DNA from 3 places in the Peribacillus sp. NPDC056705 genome. Region 3 is predicted to be linked to each of the others. Evidence: riboswitches for the same ligand, from Rfam matches in the RefSeq annotation. Region 3 holds a riboswitch; each other region holds the start of a gene.
The links. Region 3 has a riboswitch for glycine ahead of glyA (serine hydroxymethyltransferase). Riboswitches for the same ligand answer to the same signal wherever they lie in the genome.
Positions count from the first base shown of each region.

Region 1: another riboswitch for glycine. It lies ahead of gcvT (glycine cleavage system aminomethyltransferase GcvT); the one in region 3 lies ahead of glyA (serine hydroxymethyltransferase).
Region 2: another riboswitch for glycine. It lies ahead of ACFRAK_RS03635 (amidohydrolase); the one in region 3 lies ahead of glyA (serine hydroxymethyltransferase).

Region 1 is NZ_JBHTYI010000007.1:133,560-136,842, forward strand. It holds gene ACFRAK_RS11880 (DEAD/DEAH box helicase) at 1-756, opposite strand, end outside; glycine riboswitch at 1,130-1,217, shown strand; glycine riboswitch at 1,221-1,304, shown strand; gene gcvT (glycine cleavage system aminomethyltransferase GcvT) at 1,446-2,552, shown strand; gene gcvPA (aminomethyl-transferring glycine dehydrogenase subunit GcvPA) at 2,570-3,283, shown strand, end outside.
Region 2 is NZ_JBHTYI010000002.1:242,964-246,246, reverse strand. It holds gene ACFRAK_RS03640 (DNA translocase FtsK) at 1-467, opposite strand, end outside; gene ACFRAK_RS03635 (amidohydrolase) at 899-2,086, opposite strand; glycine riboswitch at 2,311-2,414, opposite strand; gene ACFRAK_RS03630 (DUF1444 domain-containing protein) at 2,571-3,283, opposite strand, start outside.
Region 3 is NZ_JBHTYI010000020.1:37,810-41,092, reverse strand. It holds gene ACFRAK_RS19780 (amino acid permease) at 1-735, shown strand, start outside; glycine riboswitch at 997-1,100, shown strand; gene glyA (serine hydroxymethyltransferase) at 1,270-2,520, shown strand; gene ACFRAK_RS19770 (L-serine ammonia-lyase, iron-sulfur-dependent, subunit alpha) at 2,513-2,710, shown strand; gene gcvT (glycine cleavage system aminomethyltransferase GcvT) at 2,730-3,283, shown strand, end outside.

The DNA.
Region 1 (3,283 bases), on a different contig from region 3:
CAGTTCCTTTAGGTGTTCATCTTCAATGATGTTGCGGCCTTTCCCTTTATACTTTTCCGAAAAGAGCGAAGCATTTCCCAAGTGGCCCGGTTTCAATAACGAAACGAGGTGAAAAATCTCCTCGACTTTATTTTGAATCGGAGTGGCTGTCAGGAGTAAACAAAATTTCTTTTTCAGATTTTGGACGAATTCATAGTTCTTCGTCTTATTATTTTTAAGTTTATGAGCCTCATCAATAATGATGAAGTCATATTCCTGAGTGAAAATGATATCTCGATGTGGAGCGCGTTTCGCTGTATCGATGGATGAAATGACTACATCACAGGATTCCCAAACATAACTTTTTCTCTGAACGACTGCAGGTATATGAAACTTGGTATTCAATTCAAAAGCCCATTGTGTGACAAGGGAGGCTGGAACAAGGATCAATACTTTTTTTACAAGGCCCCTAATCATATACTCTTTTAGGATCAAGCCTGCTTCAATTGTTTTTCCGAGCCCCACCTCATCAGCTAAAATGGCCTTTCCATTCATCTTTTCCACCACTTGCTTCGCTGCTTCCAATTGATGGGGAAGCGGGGTTAACTGCGGAAGGTGCTTGGGCGCCTGTAAACCTTCAAAATCAGGGATGATAAGATTTTCCTCCATTTGAACCGCCAACTTATAAAGCTCCCAATTTCCCCATGGACCGTCATTTTCCATTTTTTGCAGAAGCTCGTCATTCCATTCAGAATTGAAGGATATATTGATTTTCATAGAAATAACTCCCTCTTAAATCATAATTTCCTTAATAAAGGGTCAAAACCCGAACATTTCGTATGTGAAGTAAGAAAAATATTTCTCTTCAAAAGATATTGCAGAGATAAGTTTCTTAGGGTAGGATATAAGTATATTTAGAAAATTCAATTTCCAAACGCTACAAAGAATCTTTGTACATCTATTTTGCAGTTCGCGTTTTCTTAGTATGGGCTATAGGCTCTTAATTTATCCAAGATTACTGAAGGAGACACTCAAACGGTTTCTGAAGTTTTAGGAGAATTGGCAGAGAATGCATTCCATGATGCTCAAAGGTTTTACCGATGCTTGGGGCTATTTCGCTTCCTTTCATTGGCGAAACATTCATATGCGGGTGAAGATAAGGGGAGAGACTACGGATGTAGCGCCGAAGGAGCAAACTTAGCAGTGAATCTCTCAGGCAAAAGAACTCTTATTGGACGCAACTCTGGAGAGCGCCGCCCGTTTTGGGACGGCCACCAAAGGGGAAAACCTATTACATAGGTAAACTTTCAGGTTTCAGGACAGAGAAAAAGCTCAAATGGGCTTTCTCTGTCCTTTTTTGTGCTTTTTTCACATCATGAATCAGGATATACCTGATGCGAAATGACAAGAAGCTTTTGATAATGAAGCCAATCAATTTTTTAAAAAAATCTGAAGGGGGTCATTTTTTGACCAATTTAAAAAGAACACCACTATTTGAGGTTTATCGTGAATACGGAGGTAAAACGATCGATTTTGGCGGCTGGGAACTTCCTGTCCAATTTTCGGGTATTAAGGACGAACATGAAGCCGTACGTACAAAAGCGGGGTTATTCGATGTTTCCCATATGGGGGAAGTCGATGTTAAGGGTCCTGGAAGCCTTTCCTTTTTACAGAAGATGCTGACTAATGATATATCAAAGCTGCAGCAGGGCGGTGCCCAATATACCGCCATGTGTTATGAAAACGGAGGCACGGTTGATGATCTTATCGTGTATAAAAGGGCAGAGGACGACTATCTGCTTGTGGTCAATGCAGCGAATACAGAAAAAGATTTCAATTGGCTTCAAGCTAATTTAACGGAAGATGTCCAAATTACGAATGTATCGAGTGACTATACACAGCTGGCACTTCAAGGACCATCTGCAGAAAAGATATTACAAAAACTATCGGGAAATACTGACTTAAGTGAAATTGGATTTTTCAAGTTCAAGGAAAATGTCCTGATTAACGGTATCTCCACGTTGGTATCCCGTACTGGATACACTGGTGAAGATGGTTTTGAGATATATAGTGACAGTGAAAATGGTCCTGCCCTTTGGAAGGCGATTATGGAAGCCGGAAAGGAAGAGGGGGTTCAGCCGATTGGTTTAGGTGCTCGTGATACCCTGCGTTTTGAAGCGAAGCTGCCGCTGTATGGGCAGGAGCTTTCAGCGGACATCACCCCGATAGAAGCCGGTATTGGTTTTGCAGTGAAAGTGGATAAGGAAGTGGATTTTTTCGGGAAAGCCGTTCTTGCTGAGCAAAAGGAGAATGGAGCTCCCCGCAAGCTTGTGGGAATTGAAATGATTGACCGTGGCATTCCGCGTCATGGGTATAAGATCTACAGCGGTGATAAAGTCATTGGTGAGGTCACGACCGGTACCCAATCACCCACATTGAAGAAAAACGTGGGATTGGTAATTATCGATAAGGAATTTTCGGTACTGGATGCGGAAGTCGAAGTGGAAATCCGTTCCAAGCGTTTGAAAGCCGTTATCATACAAACACCTTTTTATAAAAAACCACGTAAATAGAGGGGAATGGTCATTAGATGAAACATCGTTATTTACCCATGACAGAGCAAGATAAACAAGAAATGCTGGAAGTGATAGGGGTATCTTCTGCTCAAGAACTTTTCAATGATATCCCTGAAAGCGTTCGTTTTCAAGGAGAATACTATATTAAGCCTGCTAAATCGGAACCTGCATTAATGAAAGAATTATCAAGGCTAGCTGCCAAGAATGCGGACCTTAAAAACTATGCTTCCTTCCTTGGTGCGGGTGTCTATGATCATTACGCACCGGTCATCGTCGATCATGTTTTATCCCGTTCTGAGTTTTATACGGCTTATACACCGTATCAGCCAGAAATTTCACAGGGTGAGCTTCAGGCGATCTTCGAATATCAAACGATGATATGCGAATTGACGGGAATGGATGTAGCTAACTCCTCCATGTATGATGGCGGGACGGCGCTAGCCGAAGCAGCCATGCTTGCTTCAGGCCAGACGCGGCGCAAGAAGATTCTCATTTCAGGAACCGTTCATCCTGAATCAAGGGAAGTTGTGAAGACATATGCGAAAGGGCAACGGGTGGAAGTGGTCGAAATTCCTTATAAAGACGGTGTGACGGATTTAGCTGCTTTAAGGGAATTGGCGAATGATGACATTGCAGGAGTGATCGTGCAATATCCGAACTTTTTTGGCCGCATCGAGCCATTGAAAGAAATGGAGGAAATCATTCATGGTGTCAAGTCCATGTTTATC
Region 2 (3,283 bases), on a different contig from region 3:
CGGAACCCATAAATGGGTGAAGGGATTTCCGTTGGGCGGAATGGAGTATTTGACGGGACTATTTTTGAGGTTTCCTCCCTGTCGAAGCTTCTCCGTTTTGGTTCACTATCCCTTACAGGCCTTTTCGTTGTTTCTTTGGTCACATTTTTCCCCTGTTTGGGTTCATTTTCTTCCCTGTTCCTTTCCCTAGGCTTTCTTTTATTCTGCTCCCGGTCTGGAATGAGCGGAAACTTGAACTGTCCTTTTGGATATTGAAACAGGATTTTCGTATCCGGGTCTGGCGTCTGGGACATTTTTTCCACTTTTTGATTATAATCTTTTATTTCTTCTTTCTTTGACTTCGAAAGCTTTGAAAAATCCATTTTCTTTAATGTCTCTTCATCAAGCGGCTCATCTATAATAATTTCTTCGATTTCAATAATTTCCTCTGCTTGGAACCATTTTTTCATCTTATTTAGCCATTTCAAAACTATCACTCTTTCTACATCTGTAGTTATGTAACTAATTCTACCAGTTATTTTAAAAATATCGAGAAAATTTAAGCTGAATTGGGATTGGCATCTATATTTTTTATCGCATTCCTGCTAACTTAACGTAGTTCGCAGAACTCCTACCCTATTAAACCCCTTCTGGAATGAGTTTAAACCTATCAATTGCGAATTAACATTAGCCCCTAGTCTACTATTTAAATAAAACACCGCTGTTAAATCGCGTTTACAAAGAGATTAAGTTTTCATGCAGCCTTGGAAGCAGACTGGCCAATTCATTGCAACATCCTTCATGAAACCGCCGGCGGCATTCAAATACATGCCGCAACCCATAAAACACCGTTCGTTAATACCGAACGGTGTTTTGTGGGTTTCTGCGTTTTTTTTTTGCAAACAAAGATCAAAGAAGACTATTTCCATTCATAAAAACTGCATACAACCTGCGCCACTGATTTGGAGGCGATCAAAAGGGCCTCTTCATCAATATCGAATTTAGGATGGTGATTGAAATAGGCCTTCTCCACCCCTTTCGGTTTACAGCCAATGTAAAAGAAGCAGCCAGGAATCTTTTCTGCATAATACGAAAAATCTTCCGAACCTGAGAAAACCGGAAATTCCACAACATTCTTAATATCTTTGTCATTCATGCTTTCCAGGCTATTTTTCACGAATCCAGTCAGTTCAGGGTCATTATATAACGGAGGATAATCGGGCACATATGTAAGCTCGCACTGAACATCAAATTCCGTTTCTATCCCTTTAACGATCCGGTGGATTTCCTTATCGATCAGCTGCTGGGTCTCTGCCGTCATATAACGGACATCCCCTTCAATTTCTATACGATCTTTAATGACATTAAAGCTTCCCTTTCCATCGAAGGAGCCGATTGTGACTACGCCCATATCAAAAGGGTTCAAGCGGCGGCTGATTACGGTTTGTACGGCTGTCACGAAATGGGCGCCTGCCACAATGGTATCATTAGCCATATGCGGGGAGGAACCATGGCCGCCTACACCCTTTATGGCTAATTTGAAATAGGTCCGTCCAGCCATCGAATAGCCGCTGCGATACCCGACGACCCCTGCTGGATGCGAAGGGAATAAATGGATTCCGAAGACAGCGTCCAGTTCATCCAAAACCCCTGATTCCATGATGCTCTTTGCTCCACCAGGAGGTGTTTCTTCTGCATGTTGATGAATTATTTTGATCGTACCTGATAGGGAATCCTTCAGCTCAATGATGCAGTCTGCCAGTACCAATAAATAAGCGGTATGCCCATCGTGTCCGCAGGCATGCATGACACCTTCATTTTTTGAACGGAACGGAACCTCCGCTTCTTCTGTAATCGGCAGTGCATCGAAATCGGCACGGAGACCTATCGTTTTCCCTGGTTTCCCGCCTTCGATCGTCACGATGATCCCTAATCCATTTCCTGCATTCGTTTGAATCGATACATCTTTCCCGTTATAAAAATCAATGATATATTTTGCCGTTTTCTCTTCTTTGAAGGATAGCTCCGGATTCTCGTGTAAATGACGGCGGATTTGAACCATTTCCTCTTTACGGGCTTCCAGCATGTTCATTAATTTGCTTTTCACATTCACGATTATTCTCCCCCATTATTTTAAGTTGATTGGCATATTAGTAAGTTCCGTGTTCGCTGCAAACCTTTTGTATGCATAAAGCCAATTAAAAAAGGACAGAGAAGGGTTGCGCAAACCTGCCGCTCCCTTCTCTGTCCTTTCACCTGAGAATTCAACTCCATTTTGGTCGTGGAGATTTCCCAGTTGGCGGCACACTTCCTGCGCGCTGTCCAGAGTTGCGTCCAGCTGCGGTTCCATTTACCTGAGAGATTTGCTCCAAGCGATATTTTCGGAACTTGCTCCCTCGGCGGCTCAATGCTTTGCACTCTCCCACAACGTTCATACGCTCGTTCTATCGTTTTATTCTGTATTTTCAAAATATTACAATTTAATTATCACCGATAAAAAAATAAATATCAACTCTAAGAGTCATAAACTCTATTAAACTTTAAAAGGACCGATGTCAGATGCTGACACGGTCCTTTTAAAGTTTAATATATCATTGTTCACGCTTTTTGTTTTTACCCATAATGAAGATGGGCTCCAACTCATTTTCTTCGTAAAGAAATGATAGAGCCGTTATCGGAACATGCCCGCTGGCAAAGAAGCTCATCGCCATTTGAGCAAGAATATCATAGCCCGTATCATTCTTCACATCGGCAATGATGATGACATCCTGATGGGGAATGGCAACAGCCATGGTTCCCTCGACCTTGTCCTTCATTTCCCGAAGCCATGATTCATTCAGGATCCTGCTGGCATCATACCCATCATTCGTGTTCAAAAAATAAAATGCATTACCTGCAACGATATCCGACTTCATTTCAGTGGAGAGGGAACGGGCATTGAAAAGGGCAATTTCACGGATCCTGTCACCCTGCCAATTTTCCCGTTGAATCATCTTTTCATCTATAAGACGGTAGGTTTTCCCTAAATCAAGGGCATAAAAAATCCGGGTTTCAGCCGTATGCTCATCGAATAAAAATGGATTTCCTGCTTCCGATTCCATTGGAAAGGAGGTCGAGCGGATGACTGGGAAAATGAATTTCTCCTTGCCTTCCATGCTGTGTTCTCCCCCCATCACATTCAGGGCCTCTTCCACGTAATAGATAATTTCATCGATGGCCTTTTCCTGTACGTTTTCATAGTTAGCAAGTACAGGAGGCAACTCGATGGTGATCCCCTTCCCGGTCTTCACATTTTCCACCCGTA
Region 3 (3,283 bases):
CTTGTAGGACTTACAGCGGGTGAAACAGAAGATCCAGAGAAAGTTATCCCAAAAGCAATCAATAATATTCCTATCCGGATTATAATTTTCTACATTGGCGCACTTATTGTCATTATGAGTGTCTATCCGTGGAACGCAATCATCCCATCGGAAAGCCCATTCGTCCAAGTATTTGTGGCAGTTGGTATCGCTGCAGCTGCCGGTATCGTCAATTTTGTCGTCCTAACATCGGCCGCTTCGGCATGTAACAGCGCAATCTTCAGTACAAGCCGGATGGTATACTCACTTGCCAAAGATAAAAATGCACCTGTGCCATTTGCAAAACTTAATGCCCGTAAAGTACCTTCCAATGCATTGGCCTTTTCAACTGTCGTCATTCTAACTTCCGTTGTTTTGAACTATTTAATGCCCGAAGGAGTATTTACGTTAATTACAAGTATTTCTACAGTATGTTTCATCTTTATTTGGGGAATTACTGTCATCAGTCATTTGAAATACCGCAAAACAAGGCCAGATCTAGCGAAAATGAACAAATTTAAATTACCACTTTATCCAATTTCTAATTACTTGATCCTTGCTTTCCTAGCGTTCGTACTTGTTGTGCTTGCACTTGCGGAAGATACTCGTGTTGCCTTGTTCGTAACTCCTGTTTGGTTTCTTTTGCTGATTGCGATTTATAAGATGCGAAAAACGAAGGTAGATCAGACGAATCAGAGGAAGGTAGTGGGAAATTAAGTGGCAGTCTGCCCGCTTTAATAAGCAACCATTAAGATATATGAATGCTTATATTTTGATGAGAAAGGGATTATTTTAGAATAGTGTTGTTAACGCTTTCAAAATTGCTTGACATAATTAATCACAACTACTATTCTAAATGTACCAAATTGAATAAGCGAATGACAGTTGTGGGAGAGTGCAATGCGACACAAGCCACCGAAGGAGCAAGTTCCAAAAAGACCCTTGGAACAAATCTCTCAGGTAGATGGAACCACAACTGGACGCACCTCTGGAGAGCGCGTATAAACAAGGACGCCACCAAAGGGGAAAGGTTCTATTTAAAATGGAGCTAAACTCTCAGGTAAAAGGACAGAGAAGGGTAGAGAACGCTACGTTACCCTTTTCTGTCCTTTTTTGCGTGCAAAAAAGGTAGTAAATCATACTGTTTTTAACAGTCTTCATAGAAAAGTAGATGTAGCGGGAAAGAGATTTTAGTGTCTCGAACCGTATTAAAATTCAGAATAATCAAAAAATGATTAGGGGGAAAATGAAATGAGTTTAAAACAAAATGATTTAACCATTTTTGAAGCGATTGAGAAGGAAGGACAACGTCAACATCAAACCCTGGAATTGATTGCATCAGAAAACTTCGTTAGCCCAGATGTATTAGAGGCAATGGGAAGCGTGATGACAAATAAATATGCAGAAGGTTATCCAGGAAAGCGCTATTATGGTGGATGTGAATTTGTCGATGTGGCAGAACAAGCAGCTATTGAGCGCTTAACGAAACTTTTTGGTGCAAAATATGCAAATGTTCAGCCTCACTCAGGTGCACAAGCCAATTTCGCAGTTTTTTTCGCACTGCTGCAGCCTGGTGATAAAGTGATGGGGATGAACCTTTCACATGGTGGCCATTTAACTCATGGAAGTCCAGTCAGCGTTTCAGGAAAATGGTTTGAAGTTGTGTCCTACGGAGTTAAAGAAGATACTCAATTAATTGATTATGATGAGTTGGAAGCTATGGCAAAGAAAGAAAAACCTAAATTGATTATTGCAGGGACAAGTGCCTATCCAAGAACGATTAATTTTGCAAGATTTAAAGAAATTGCCGATCAAGTTGGTGCAAAACTTATGGTGGATATGGCTCATATAGCAGGGCTGGTAGCAACTGGTCTTCACCCGTCCCCAATCCCATATGCAGATGTTGTGACAAGTACTACTCATAAAACATTGAGAGGACCTCGCGGGGGGATCATTTTAACGAACGATGAAGAAATTATCAAAGCGATTAATAAATCCGTGTTCCCAGGAATTCAAGGCGGCCCACTCATGCACATCATTGCAGCAAAAGCGGTTGCTTTCAACGAGGCTTTACAACCAAGCTTTAAGGATTATGCGAAACAAGTCATTGAAAATGCTGCAACACTTGGCGAAACATTAAAAAATGAAGGTGCAGCCCTTGTTTCTGGTGGAACAGATAATCATATTGTCCTTTTAGATTTGCGTCCGTGGAATTTAACAGGAAAAGAAGCAGAGAAATTATTAGAAGAAGCGGGCATTACCGTTAATAAAAATACGATTCCATATGATCCAGAAAAGCCATTTGTTACGAGCGGTATCCGAATGGGAACAGCAGCTTTAACGACTCGAGGCATGAAGAAAGAAGAAATGGTGAAAATTGGTGAAGTGATTGCAACTGTTCTAAAGAGTAAAGGAAATAAAGACGTTCTTGAGAAAGCAAGAGAAACAACCAAAGGGATTTGTGATGTTTATCCGTTATTTCAACAGCCAATAACTGTGTAAGAAAAGGGTAGCTTCGATTGCATTTTCAGCGGCTGACATGTCTCTAGCTGGAATTGAAAGCCGCATTCCTTGTGATGCCATGTATAAGGTAGGAAATGATATGCCATGGACCCTTCGAGAAACGTCATTTGGAGGCCTGGCGATGAAAGAAACCGGCAAACGGATGAAAGAACATTTATTTTGCAAATAATCATAATTGGGGGTAGATCATGGGTACTGAAACAGCATTAAAGCAAACACCGCTTTTTGAAGTATATAAAAAGTACGGGGCAAAAGTTATTGATTTTGGTGGCTGGGCTCTGCCAGTTCAATTTACAAGCATATTAGAAGAGCATGAAGCTGTTCGAACAGAAGCAGGACTTTTTGATGTTTCTCATATGGGAGAAGTGCTTGTGGAAGGGAAAGATGCCGAGAGTTATATTAACTACCTTGTTACAAACGATGTGACAAAGCTTAGCATCAATCAAGCACAGTATACCGCAATGTGTTATCCAGACGGTGGAACGGTCGATGATTTATTAGTTTATAAATTAGGGAATGAAAAATATTTACTTGTCATTAATGCAGCAAACATTGAGAAAGATTACGAATGGATGAAGCAGCGTGTAAAAGGAGAGATGGCGCTCCAAAATATTTCGGAAGACATCGCTCAGCTTGCCATCCAAGGACCAAAGGCAGAAAGCATTCTGCAAAAGTTAACGGAAATAGATTTATCAGAAATTGGTTCTTTTAAATTCGCCCAGCATGTCAACATCTCTGGGAT